Regions from separate parts of the Geobacillus sp. Y412MC52 genome, predicted to be linked through region 1. Evidence: a T-box and tRNA genes for the amino acid it is inferred to sense, from the RefSeq annotation. Region 1 holds a T-box; the other regions hold tRNA genes.
The links. A T-box is a leader RNA that pairs with one kind of tRNA and senses whether it is charged. The one in region 1 lies ahead of serS (serine--tRNA ligase), so its partner is inferred to be a tRNA-Ser.
Positions count from the first base shown of each region.

Region 2: it encodes a tRNA-Ser, which carries the amino acid that the T-box ahead of serS (serine--tRNA ligase) is inferred to sense. The anticodon was not compared.
Region 3: it encodes a tRNA-Ser, which carries the amino acid that the T-box ahead of serS (serine--tRNA ligase) is inferred to sense. The anticodon was not compared.

Region 1 is NC_014915.1:21,203-25,460, reverse strand. Features, by position in the region: gene GYMC52_RS00110 (LysM peptidoglycan-binding domain-containing protein) at 1-474, shown strand, start outside; gene serS (serine--tRNA ligase) at 687-1,961, opposite strand; T-box leader at 2,016-2,235, opposite strand; gene pdxT (pyridoxal 5'-phosphate synthase glutaminase subunit PdxT) at 2,245-2,835, opposite strand; gene pdxS (pyridoxal 5'-phosphate synthase lyase subunit PdxS) at 2,860-3,744, opposite strand; gene GYMC52_RS00090 (serine hydrolase) at 3,875-4,258, opposite strand, start outside.
Region 2 is NC_014915.1:533,170-537,427, forward strand. Features, by position in the region: tRNA gene GYMC52_RS02680 (tRNA-Val) at 1-24, shown strand, start outside; tRNA gene GYMC52_RS02685 (tRNA-Met) at 206-282, shown strand; tRNA gene GYMC52_RS02690 (tRNA-Asp) at 288-363, shown strand; tRNA gene GYMC52_RS02695 (tRNA-Phe) at 681-756, shown strand; tRNA gene GYMC52_RS02700 (tRNA-Thr) at 901-973, shown strand; tRNA gene GYMC52_RS02705 (tRNA-Lys) at 1,282-1,354, shown strand; tRNA gene GYMC52_RS02710 (tRNA-Gly) at 1,362-1,436, shown strand; tRNA gene GYMC52_RS02715 (tRNA-Leu) at 1,442-1,527, shown strand; tRNA gene GYMC52_RS02720 (tRNA-Arg) at 1,533-1,606, shown strand; tRNA gene GYMC52_RS02725 (tRNA-Pro) at 1,613-1,686, shown strand; tRNA gene GYMC52_RS02730 (tRNA-Ala) at 1,695-1,767, shown strand; tRNA gene GYMC52_RS02735 (tRNA-Met) at 1,785-1,861, shown strand; tRNA gene GYMC52_RS02740 (tRNA-Ile) at 1,867-1,943, shown strand; tRNA gene GYMC52_RS02745 (tRNA-Ser) at 1,963-2,053, shown strand; tRNA gene GYMC52_RS02750 (tRNA-Thr) at 2,409-2,484, shown strand; tRNA gene GYMC52_RS02755 (tRNA-His) at 2,492-2,564, shown strand; tRNA gene GYMC52_RS02760 (tRNA-Gly) at 2,735-2,805, shown strand; tRNA gene GYMC52_RS02765 (tRNA-Ile) at 2,812-2,885, shown strand; tRNA gene GYMC52_RS02770 (tRNA-Asn) at 3,095-3,169, shown strand; tRNA gene GYMC52_RS02775 (tRNA-Ser) at 3,176-3,268, shown strand; tRNA gene GYMC52_RS02780 (tRNA-Glu) at 3,273-3,344, shown strand; gene GYMC52_RS02785 (B3/B4 domain-containing protein) at 3,651-4,258, opposite strand, start outside.
Region 3 is NC_014915.1:238,727-242,984, forward strand. Features, by position in the region: gene GYMC52_RS01280 (Tex family protein) at 1-553, shown strand, start outside; gene cmpA (cortex morphogenetic protein CmpA) at 572-685, opposite strand; gene GYMC52_RS01285 (SprT family protein) at 775-1,224, shown strand; tRNA gene GYMC52_RS01290 (tRNA-Asn) at 1,861-1,935, shown strand; tRNA gene GYMC52_RS01295 (tRNA-Ser) at 1,943-2,035, shown strand; tRNA gene GYMC52_RS01300 (tRNA-Glu) at 2,055-2,126, shown strand; tRNA gene GYMC52_RS01305 (tRNA-Asp) at 2,159-2,234, shown strand; tRNA gene GYMC52_RS01310 (tRNA-Gln) at 2,249-2,323, shown strand; tRNA gene GYMC52_RS01320 (tRNA-Lys) at 2,699-2,774, shown strand; tRNA gene GYMC52_RS01325 (tRNA-Leu) at 2,780-2,861, shown strand; tRNA gene GYMC52_RS01330 (tRNA-Leu) at 2,877-2,959, shown strand; tRNA gene GYMC52_RS01335 (tRNA-Arg) at 3,036-3,112, shown strand; tRNA gene GYMC52_RS01340 (tRNA-Pro) at 3,117-3,190, shown strand; tRNA gene GYMC52_RS01345 (tRNA-Gly) at 3,360-3,433, shown strand; rRNA gene GYMC52_RS01350 (16S ribosomal RNA) at 3,792-4,258, shown strand, end outside.

The DNA of each region.
Region 1 (4,258 bases):
GACTTTGTCGTGATCATGACGTATGAATGGGGCTACAGCGGCGGGCCGCCGATGCCGGTGTCCCCGATCGGTCCGGTCCGCCGCGTTCTCGAGTACGCCATCTCTGAAATGCCAGCCGGAAAAATTTTGATGGGGCAAAACTTGTATGGCTACGACTGGACGCTGCCATATGTACCCGGCGGCCCGTACGCCCAGGCCATCAGCCCGCAGCAAGCCATCGCCCTCGCCGCAAAGTATAACGTTGCCATCGAATACGATATGGAGGCGCAGGCACCGCATTTTCGCTATCGCGACGAAAACGGACGCGAGCATGAAGTATGGTTTGAGGACGCCCGCTCCATTCAAGCAAAATTTAATCTCGTGAAGGAACTTGGTTTGCGCGGGGTCAGCTATTGGAAACTTGGCATTGATTTTCCACAAAACTGGCGGCTGATCGCTGATCAATTTACTGTTGTAAAAAAAATAAAGGCATAAAAAACCCGCCGGTCAACGGCGGGTTTTTTTATGATGGGAAACGGCTTTCGGCGGTCAGCCGTTTCAGATGACAATCTCCTCTTATGCGCGTCAGTCCTCTTCATCATCGTCTTGGCCAAGAACAAGATTTCTTGTTCCTCATTGCCAACGTCATTCACTATAACACGGCAGTCGGGAAAAGTCAACCAACGATTTGCCTCAAGCACCTTTTTTCAGCGAATGACGTCCCGATTCCCCATGTAAGGACGAAGCGCTTCCGGAACGATGACCGAGCCGTCTTCTTGCTGGTAGTTTTCCAAAATGGCGGCGACCGTCCGCCCAATGGCTAGCCCCGAACCGTTTAATGTATGCACGTACTCCGGTTTCGCTTTTGGATCCCGACGGAAGCGGATGTTGGCACGGCGCGCTTGAAACGCCTCAAAGTTGCTGCACGACGAAATTTCCCGGTACGTTCCGTAACTTGGCAGCCAAACTTCAATATCGTACGTTTTCGCCGCCGAGAATCCAAGGTCTCCGGTGCACAAGGCGACAACGCGGTACGGAAGCCCGAGCCGTTGCAAAATCGTCTCTGCCTGGCGCGTCAGCTTTTCCAATTCATCGTACGAGTCCTCCGGCTTTACGAATTTTACCAGCTCGACTTTATTGAACTGATGCTGGCGGATCAGCCCTCTCGTGTCGCGGCCGGCCGACCCGGCTTCCGCGCGGAAGCAGGCGCTGTAGGCCGCATAGTAAATCGGCAAATCATCTGCGGCCAAAATTTCGTCGCGGTGCAGGTTCGTCACCGGCACCTCAGCGGTCGGAATGAGGAAATAATCTTCGCTGTCCAAATGGAACACATCCTCGGCAAATTTCGGCAACTGTCCGGTTCCGATCATGCTCGCCCGGTTCACTAAGTATGGCGGCAACACTTCTTCGTAACCGAATTCATCGAGATGGATGTCAAGCATAAAGTTGATGAGCGCCCGCTCAAGCCGCGCTCCTAACCCTTTATAAAAGACAAATCGGCTTCCCGCCACTTTGGCGGCTCGCTCAAAGTCGAGCAAACCGAGCCGATCGGCGATTTCCCAATGCGGCTTCGGCTCAAAGGAAAACGAACGCGGCTCTCCCCATCTCCGCACTTCCACATTGTCCTCTTCTGATTGGCCGATCGGCACTGATTCGTGCGGCACGTTTGGAATCGACAACAACAAGTCGTCGAGTTCCGCCTCAAGCTGGCGAATTTGTTCATCCATCCGTTTAATGCGGTCACCGACTTCGCGCATTTGGGCAATCAGCGGCTCGGCGTCCTTTTTCTCGCGCTTTAGGACAGCGATTTGCTGCGACACATCGTTGCGCTTGCTTTTCAGCTCTTCGACTTCCGCGATCAAGCGGCGGCGGTCTTTGTCCAATTGTTCAAAGCGGTCGATGTTCGTCAAATCCCCGCCGCGCTGCATTAGTTTTTCTTTCACTTCTTCAAACTGGGTGCGCAATATTTTCACATCCAGCATGGCTTTTACCTCCTTTTCCATTCAATATTATACATAAAAAAGCCCCCGTCCCAAAAAAGGGACGGGAGCCATCCCGCGGTGCCACCCTTATTGAAGGCTTGCTATGCCTTCCTCTTTTGCCGTTAACGGCGGCGGCCGAAAACGCCTACTGGCCCTTTGGGCGTTCAACGTTTTGCTCGAGGATGGATTCACAGGAGCTCCCTGCCGGTTCGCACCGCCCACCGGCTCTCTGAAAGGAAGGCATCCCGCTACTTGTTCCTCTCATCGCTTTCGCTTGATCACTTTACTTGAGGCTTGACGCCATTTTCGCTTCTTTGACCATGTTGAGAAAGTATTGCATCAATCGATGATCGTCGGTCAGCTCTGGATGGAACGAGCAGCCGAGAAACTGTCCTTGTCGAGCGGCGACAATGCGGTCATTGTATGTCGCCAAGACATCGACCCCGTCCCCGGCCTCCACGATATGCGGAGCACGGATGAAGACGCCGACAAACCCGTCGCCGACACCCTTAATCGACAGCTCCGCCTCAAAGCTTTCCCGCTGCCGACCGAACGAGTTCCGCTCGACTGTAATGTCCATTAATCCTAAATGTGGCTCGTCATAGCCGACAATTCGCTTCGCCAGCAAAATGAGTCCGGCGCACGTGCCGAACATCGGCTTGCCGGCAGCGGCAAATTGCTTGAGCGGCTCCATCAGCCCATAGCGGTCGATGAGCCGCCGCATCGTTGTGCTTTCGCCGCCCGGCAGCACAAGACCGTCCAACCCTTCAAGCTGCTCCGGCTTTTTCACGATGACCGCCTCGGCGCCGCACGCCTCAATGGCGCGAACATGCTCCCGCACAGCTCCTTGCAGTCCAAGTACACCTATTTTCATCGTTGCTTTGCTCCTTTATTTAGCTTACCAGCCGCGTTCTTGCATCCGGTGCTCCGGCAACAATGTCGCGATATCGATGCCGCGCATCGCGCCGCCCAATCCTTTCGACAAGTGTGCGATCAATTCATAGTCTTCGTAATGAGTCGTCGCCTCTACGATCGCGCGCGCGTATTTTTCCGGATTTTCCGATTTGAAAATGCCAGACCCAACAAAGACACCGTCCGCACCCAAGTGCATCATCAAGGCAGCGTCAGCCGGTGTCGCGACACCGCCGGCGGCAAAGTTGACGACCGGCAGGCGGCCAAGCCGCTTGATCTCGCGCAGCACCTCAACCGGAGCCCCGAGCTGTTTCGCCTCAGCGACAAGCTCATCTTCGCTCATGTTGACGACTTTGCGAATTTGCGCGTTCACTTTGCGCATATGGCGCACGGCCTCAACAATGTTGCCTGTCCCCGGCTCTCCTTTGGTTCGCAACATCGATGCCCCTTCTGCAATGCGGCGCGCCGCTTCCCCTAAATCGCGGCAACCGCACACAAATGGAACGGTAAACTGCCGTTTGTCAATATGGAATTCCTCATCAGCCGGCGTTAATACTTCACTTTCGTCAATGTAGTCGACACCAAGCGCCTCTAAGACACGCGCCTCAACATAGTGACCGATCCGCACTTTCGCCATGACTGGGATCGAAACGGCGTTCATCACTTCTTCGATCACCGTCGGGTCGGCCATGCGCGCGACACCGCCAGCGGCGCGAATGTCCGCCGGGACGCGCTCGAGCGCCATAACCGCGACAGCCCCTGCCGCTTCAGCGATTTTCGCCTGTTCTGCGTTCACGACGTCCATGATGACGCCGCCTTTTTGCATTTCCGCCATGCCGCGTTTGACGCGGTCCGTACCTGTCAATGCCAACGTTGATTCCCCCTATTCCTAATCCTTATGCTTTGCGAGGCATGCAAAAGGACGATTCCACTGTTTTATTTTACCTCAATTTTTACAAAAATCACAATGGAAAAAAGCTCCCCATCAAGGGGAGTCGATTCTACAGCCAGCCTTTCACTGTTTTGGCGACGCTTGTCCATAAATCAACAAACAGTCCGCCGACCGCGCGCATCGAAAGAACAAACCAATTGGCTTTTTCGACTTCAGCTGTTGTGACAAGCGGCACACGGATGTTTTTTTGCATGTCTGGGCTTAAGAAGGCAAGGGAGTCGTCCCCTTTATATTCGAGCGTCATATATCCAACCGTTTCCCCTTTTTTCAAAGGGGCGACTAGCTTTCCTTCTTTTGTCATTTTTTTCTTGTCCAACACATATACAGGTTTGTATTGTTTTTCCTCGCCGTTTTTCACAAGCAGATCCAGATTCTTTCCTGTCGCGACACGAACCTCTTTTTCTTTCCCTTTCACGACCGGAAGTGTTTCTTT
Region 2 (4,258 bases), 510 kb from region 1:
GTTCGATCCCGTCATCCTCCACCATCTTAATATAAAAGCTGACTTGCTTTCTCATCATCGCGGGGTGGAGCAACGAGCCTTTGCTTCATCGAATCCGCTTCGAGTTGCCTCGACGCATTCGGCGTCTTTGAATCAGCTTGTAGAGGAAGAGGCAACGAACAACAACACTAAAAGCATTGTGAAAATCAACTTACTTTCTCATCATCGCGGGGTGGAGCAGTCCGGTAGCTCGTCGGGCTCATAACCCGAAGGTCGCAGGTTCAAATCCTGCCCCCGCAACCAAAATTGGTCCCGTAGTGTAGTGGTTAACATGCCTGCCTGTCACGCAGGAGATCGCGGGTTCGAGTCCCGTCGGGACCGCCATTCTTTCAAAATTGTGAAAGATGAAAAAATATGGCTCGGTAGCTCAGTCGGTAGAGACGAGCATCCGCATCGTCGAATCTGCTGCGAGTTGTCCCGACGCATCTGGCTTCTTCGAATGGGCTAGTAGAGGAAGGGACACAAAAGTCATCAACGAACAAGGGAAAAATAAGATACGGCTCGGTAGCTCAGTCGGTAGAGACGAGCATCCGCTTCATCGAATTCGCTTCGAGTTGCCTCGACGCATCCAGCATCTTCGAATCCGCTGGCAGAGGAAGAGGCACAATGTAGCACAAGTAAAGCAGCGTAGAACTTAATATGGCTCGGTAGCTCAGTCGGTAGAGCAAAGGACTGAAAATCCTTGTGTCGGCGGTTCGATTCCGTCCCGAGCCACCATTTTTATCATAGTTCCGAAAGAAGGTTCCCGCTTCATGCAAAGCTAAGTGGGAGTAGTTCACAGACATGTCTTCCTTGAATGAGCTTGAAGAGGAAGAGGCACAACCAGGCAGACAACATGAGTCACTAACTAATTTTAAATGTGCCGGCTTAGCTCAATTGGTAGAGCAACTGACTTGTAATCAGTAGGTTGCGGGTTCAAGTCCTGCAGCCGGCATTCTTATTCCTTAATAACCCCTTAAGCCATTAAGGCGGCAACCGCGAGCCATTAGCTCAGTAACGAGCGTTACATCTTCGAGTTCGCTTCGAGTTGTCCCGACGCATCTGACATCTTCGAATATGCTAGTAGAGGAAGGGACATCGTTGTCTCGGAGTGTTATTGAACCCATGAGCCATTAGCTCAGTAGGTAGAGCAACGAGCTTTACATCATCGAGTTGGCTTCGAGTTGTCCCGACGCATCTGACATCTTCGAATATGCTAGTAGAGGAAGGGACATCGTTGTCTCGGAGTGTTATTGAACCCATGAGCCATTAGCTCAGTAGGTAGAGCATCTGACTTTTAATCAGAGGGTCGGAGGTTCGAGTCCTCCATGGCTCATCGTCTTGCGGAAGTAGTTCAGCGGTAGAACACCACCTTGCCAAGGTGGGGGTCGCGGGTTCGAGCCCCGTCTTCCGCTCCACTTCCGCCGGGGTGGCGGAATTGGCAGACGCACAGGACTTAAAATCCTGGGGTAGGTAACTACCGTGCCGGTTCGAGTCCGGCCCTCGGCACTTGTGCGCTCGTAGCTCAATTGGATAGAGCATCTGACTACGGATCAGAAGGTTAGGGGTTCGAATCCTCTCGAGCGCGTTTTGTCGGGAAGTAGCTCAGCTTGGTAGAGCACACGGTTCGGGTCCGTGAGGTCGCAGGTTCAAATCCTGTCTTCCCGATTTATCATGGGGCCTTAGCTCAGCTGGGAGAGCGCCTGCTTTGCAAGCAGGAGGTCATCGGTTCGATCCCGATAGGCTCCACCTTTTGACTTAAATTTGGCGGTGTAGCTCAGCTGGCTAGAGCGTACGGTTCATACCCGTGAGGTCGGGGGTTCGATCCCCTCCACCGCCACCATTATCGGACCTTTAGCTCAGCTGGTTAGAGCAGACGGCTCATAACCGTCCGGTCGTAGGTTCGAGTCCTACAAGGTCCACCATTATTATTGTTGCTTTTTTGGAGGAGTACCCAAGTGGTTGAAGGGGTCGGTCTTGAAAACCGAGAGGCGTCGCAAGGCGCGCGGGGGTTCGAATCCCTCCTCCTCCGCCATGCACTTTAAAATCATGCCGGCTTAGCTCAATTGGTAGAGACGAGCATTCGCATCGTCGAATCTGCTGCGAGTTGTCCCGACGCATCCCACTTCTTTGAATAAGCTTGCAGAGGAAGGGACACCGAGCATTTGACTTCCTCGAATTAGCTGGGAGAGGAAGAGGCACAGTTCAGCATAATAGGAGTCACTGTTTCATTACTAAATATGTCGGCTTAGCTCAATTGGTAGAGACGAGCATCGGCATCATCGAATTGGCTGCGAGTTGCCTCGACGCACTCCGCTTCCTCGAATCAACTTGCAGAGGAAGAGGCACAACCAGGCAGACAACATGAGTCACTAGCTAATTTTAAATGTGCCGGCTTAGCTCAATTGGTAGAGCAACTGACTTGTAATCAGTAGGTTGCGGGTTCAAGTCCTGCAGCCGGCACCAGATCGAGGCGACTATGGCGAAGTGGTTAACGCACCAGATTGTGGCTCTGGCATGCGTGGGTTCGATTCCCACTAGTCGCCCTTTTCATTATATTCTATATTTGCGTGTGTAGTTTAGTGGTAAAACCTCAGCCACGAGCATCTGCATCATCGAATCCGCTTCGAGTTGCCCCGACGCATCCAGCTTCTTTGAATCGGCTGGCAGAGGAAGGGGCATGAAAGATTGTGATGGGTGTTTCATCAAAAATTATGCGGGTGTAGTTTAGTGGTAAAACCTCAGCCTTCCAAGCTGATGTCGTGGGTTCGATTCCCATCACCCGCTTTTGACGGGCCTATAGCTCAGCTGGTCAGAGCGCACGCCTGATAAGCGTGAGGTCGGTGGTTCAAGTCCACTTAGGCCCATTATTTTCCATTGAATGTTTTTTGGCTATTCGCTATAATAATGGGCGAACAATGCCCCATCGTTCCAAAGCAAAAGCGGAGCGACGAGCTTCACATCTTCGAATTCGCTGCGAGTTGCCTCGACGCATCTCGCTTCCTTGAATTAGCTGGCAGAGGAAGAGGCAACGAGCACATTTGGAAGATGTGCATAACATATAGTTATTCATCATTCCGCAATAGCTCAGCGGTAGAGCAACCGGCTGTTAACCGGTAGGTCGTAGGTTCGAATCCTACTTGCGGAGCCATGTTACGGAGAAGTACCCAAGTGGCTGAAGGGGACGGTTTGCTAAACCGTTAGGTCGCAGTTTTGCGGCGCGCGGGTTCAAATCCCGCCTTCTCCGCCATAATGGCCCGTTGGTCAAGTGGTTAAGACACCGCCCTTTCACGGCGGTAACACGGGTTCGAATCCCGTACGGGTCACTGGTTGCTGGCACCAGAGATTCTGGTGCCCTTTTGTACAATTTCTTTTGTCGATTTTTGCGTTTTTTTCTTGCGATGCGTGTGGAAGTCTGTTATAATGTCTCTCGTTAGCTTTAAAATTATGTCTATGATGGTTGGGGACAACGCAGTGTTTCGTTTCGTTAAAGAACGAGGCATTGCGTTTTTTTATTTATCACCCTAAACCGAGAAGACCCCCACTTCCACGCGTGAGCGTAGGTGGGAGAGCGTTCAAGTAGGGAGGGAGTCCCCCGTTTCCAACGGCAGGAAAGTGGGGGGGGGGGAAGATCAAACGAACAATTGGGCGTCGGCTTCGCCGCCATGAATTTGCACAAACATCGTTTGGATGGCTTGAAGCTGGCGCTTGGCGGTTTCTTCTGGCGTTGATGGGAGAAAGTAAACGATTTGCAAAGCGTTTTTCGTTTCTCTCGTCACGGCGGTCCGCTCCGAATCGACGATCGGACTGCCAAACGGCCCTCGTTCATCTTTGCTGACGAGTTTGTTGGCAAAGTTGACTGTGCGGCCGTTTAACGCGATGTATTCATCTTGTTCCGTGCCGATCGTGAGCGTCACTGTCCCGTTGATGCGGTCTAGATCATAGATGCCGAGTGGAATTTTATAATAGAGTGAAAAAAAGTTGTTTATGTCTGCCGCTGAATGGATAGGCGGAATGAAGCTTTTTTTCTGGATGCGTCGGTACAGGCTTTCACTTGACGGTCGATAGCGGCTTGGGTCCGTTCCGATTTGTTTGAAAGTACGGCGCCATTCGACCATCTCAGGAATGTCGGCAATCGACTTTTCCTGCAGCTCGATGTAAAGAGATTCTTGAAACAGCTCAAGCCGCCCCCTTAACATTTGCGGTGAATCGCTGACCTCGATATGATGATAGCGGATGA
Region 3 (4,258 bases), 220 kb from region 1:
GAAAACGTACGAGCAGTGCATCGGTTTTTTGCGCATCATTGATGGCGACGAACCGCTTGACCGCACGCCGATTCACCCCGAGCGGTACGCGGAAGTGAAGCAACTGTTGCGTAAGTTAGGATTTACGACCGCCGCCATTGGCAGTGATGAACTGCGCCAGGCGCTGCAAGCCGTCGAGGTCGAGACGGTGGCTGCCGAGCTCGGCATCGGAGAACTGACGTTGCGCGACATCATTGACGCGTTGTGCCGCCCAGAGCGCGACCCGCGCGACGAGCTGCCCAAGCCGCTATTACGCAAAGATGTGTTGAAGATGGAAGATTTGAAGCCAGGCATGGAGCTGGAAGGAACCGTGCGCAACGTCGTTGACTTCGGCGCCTTTGTCGACATTGGGGTCAAACAGGACGGGCTCGTGCACATTTCCAAACTAAGCAAACAATACGTGCGCCATCCGCTCGATGTCGTTTCGGTCGGCGACGTCGTCAAAGTATGGGTCGAGCATGTCGATGTGGCGAAGGGAAGAATATCGCTGTCGATGGTGCCGCCGAAAGAGTGAAATGGAGAAAGCACTGCCTTAGGAGCAGTGTTTTCTCCGATAAAAAAACCAGCATTGGTTCAACAGTTTAATTTGCTCACGGTTTTTCTCATAGTAGGCTCGTCTCATCTGATTTTTCAGCCATGTAGGCAAAATCAGTCACCTCCCTGACAGTGGAAAGGTAATATATGTGTATGTAATGGTGAATTGTCCTGTGCCAAAAGATGAAGGAGAGACCCGCCATGGACCAAAAGCAGCTGCAAGCCCTTGTCGAACAAATTTCCATTCGCGTGTTCGGCAAGCCGTTCCGCCATACCGCTTTCTTCAACCCTCGTTTGCGCACCACCGGCGGGCGCTACATGTTGCAAACGCACAACATTGAGCTCAATAAAAAACATTACGAGCAGTTCGGCGAGGAAGAATTGATCGCCATCATCAAACACGAGCTTTGCCATTACCACTTGCACCTTGAGGGAAAAGGCTACCGCCACCGCGACCGCGACTTCCGCGAACTGCTGCAAAAAGTGGGGGCGCCTCGCTATTGTCGTCCGCTTGCTCGAAATACAAAAGCGCCGAAAACGATCTACACATACATTTGCACGTCATGCGGCCTCACCTACCGCCGCAAAAGACGGATCAACATAGACCGTTATGTTTGCGGCCGCTGCCGAAGCAAGCTCAAACGATCCTAGACTCCCATGACAGAAAAATTTGGTTGCCATCGGAAGGATGAAAATATCTCTATGTCGAATATTACGGTTTTACACATTTTGAAGCTCAGGTATTTTCAGAGTAGATGCAATTTGAAACTTTAACATTTGCAGCTTTTACATAGCCCCGGCATTTGATCGACTGTCGGGCGACTGAACAACGCCGCTTTCAGACCCATGCATGGGTCTGTGAAGCGGGTGGTTGTTCGGTCTTCCGTCACGCCTTGGTGTTCGTCAGTCGAGAAAATAGACAAGCTACCTTTTCGTCAAGAATTGTTAAACTATAATGTCCAGTCAACGCCAATAATCAAACAAAACATTTTGCGAAAAAAGGTTGACAATCAGGATGATCGTGTGCTAAATTATAAAAGCCGTCGCTAAACGGCGGAAAACAGCAGAGGAAGTTGCGGGAAAACGTATTGACAAACGACAAGTTGCTCAATATAATAAACAATGTCGATTGTCAAACATCATTCCGCAATAGCTCAGCGACGAGCCTCACATCTTCGAATTGGCTGCGAGTTGCCTCGACGCATCTCGCTTCCTTGAATTAGCTGGCAGAGGAAGAGGCAACGAGCACATCGTAAAGATATGCATGACATATAATTTTCTCATCATTCCGCAATAGCTCAGCGGTAGAGCAACCGGCTGTTAACCGGTAGGTCGTAGGTTCGAATCCTACTTGCGGAGCCATTTCTTTGGAGAAGTACCCAAGTGGCTGAAGGGGACGGTTTGCTAAACCGTTAGGTCGTGGCTTTACGGCGCGCGGGTTCAAATCCCGCCTTCTCCGCCACTCCAATACGTATATGCGTGGCCCGTTGGTCAAGTGGTTAAGACACCGCCCTTTCACGGCGGTAACACGGGTTCGAATCCCGTACGGGTCACTGAATAGCGCGGGGTGATCCCCGCGATTTGTGGTCCCGTAGTGTAGTGGTTAACATGCCTGCCTGTCACGCAGGAGATCGCGGGTTCGAGTCCCGTCGGGACCGCCATTGCACTAAATCGCTGGGCCATAGCCAAGCGGTAAGGCAACGGACTTTGACTCCGTGATGCGCTGGTTCGAATCCAGCTGGCCCAGCCATTTTTATGTGTTAAATACATGAGCCATTAGCTCAGTAACGAGCGCTACATCTTCGGGTTCGCTTCGAGTTGCCCCGACGCATCTAGCTTCCTTGAACAGACTGGCAGAGGAAGGGGCAGGTAGAGCTAGATAATTACTTGGGATGTTTTCCAAACTATGAGCCATTAGCTCAGTAACGAGCGCTACATCTTCGAGTTCGCTTCGAGTTGCCCCGACGCATCCAGCTTCCTTGAACAGACTGGCAGAGGAAGGGGCAGGTAGAGCAACGAGCTTTGCATCACCGAGTTTGCTTCGAGTTGTCCCGACGCATCCTGCATCTTCGAATATGCTAGCAGAGGAAGGGACATCGTTCACTGTGAGTGTATACCCAACCATGAGCCATTAGCTCAGTAGGTAGAGCATCTGACTTTTAATCAGAGGGTCGGAGGTTCGAGTCCTCCATGGCTCACCATATTAGCGGGTGTGGCGGAATTGGCAGACGCACCAGACTTAGGATCTGGCGCCTCACGGCGTGGGGGTTCAAGTCCCTCCACCCGCACTGATTAGTCGATATGCGGTCGTGGCGGAATGGCAGACGCGCTAGGTTGAGGGCCTAGTGGGGGCGACCCCGTGGAGGTTCAAGTCCTCTCGACCGCATTTTTTAGATAAACTATTGACAGCAACACAGTGAGTTGCTAAAATGTAATCCGTCTCTTTGGTGCAATAATCTATTGCGCTCGTAGCTCAATTGGATAGAGCATCTGACTACGGATCAGAAGGTTAGGGGTTCGAATCCTCTCGAGCGCGCCATCATCGGGAAGTAGCTCAGCTTGGTAGAGCACATGGTTTGGGACCATGGGGTCGCAGGTTCAAATCCTGTCTTCCCGATTTTGTTAAACTAAATATTATGCGGGTGTAGTTTAGTGGTAAAACCTCAGCCACGAGCCTTCACTTCGCCGAATACGCTTCGAGTTGCCCCGACGCATCCAGCTTCTTTGAATCAGCTGGCAGAGGAAGGGGCATGAAAGATTGTGATGGGTGTTTCATCAAAAATTATGCGGGTGTAGTTTAGTGGTAAAACCTCAGCCTTCCAAGCTGATGTCGTGGGTTCGATTCCCATCACCCGCTCCATGAAGAGTCCATAGGATTATTTCGTTCCTTGAAAACTGAACGAAACGAAGCGCGACGAAAAGCGGAGGTCCGCGGGTCGCCGCGACGGGCAAATGTTCTTCACCCGTAGGGGTGCTTGCACCCCGAGGGGGAAGGTTATTTGACCCCGAGCGGCGGCGGACCGAAGCTAGACAATTCGAAAAGCGGAGGCCGCTTGCCTATCGGCGAAACGCGCTGAGTGGCCCGCGAGGAGGCTGTCGCCGCCGCAGTGGGACACGAAGCGTCGCAAGCCGATAGCGGCCGAAGCTAGACAATGCGGAAAGCGGAGGCCGTTTAGCGCCTTTGGTGCTGCGGCCGAAGCAAAAAGCCAATCAACTTTCTTTTGGAGAGTTTGATCCTGGCTCAGGACGAACGCTGGCGGCGTGCCTAATACATGCAAGTCGAGCGGACCGGATCGGAGCTTGCTCTGGTTTGGTCAGCGGCCGACGGGTGAGTAACACGTGGGCAACCTGCCCGCAAGACCGGGATAACTCCGGGAAACCGGAGCTAATACCGGATAACACCGAAGACCGCATGGTCTTTGGTTGAAAGGCGGCCTTTGGCTGTCACTTGCGGATGGGCCCGCGGCGCATTAGCTAGTTGGTGAGGTAACGGCTCACCAAGGCGACGATGCGTAGCCGGCCTGAGAGGGTGACCGGCCACACTGGGACTGAGACACGGCCCAGACTCCTACGGGAGGCAGCAGTAGGGAATCTTCCGCAATGGGCGAAAGCCTGACGGAGCGACGCCGCGTGAGCGAAGAAGGCCTTCGGGTCGTAAAGCTCTGTTGTGAGGGACGAAGGGGCG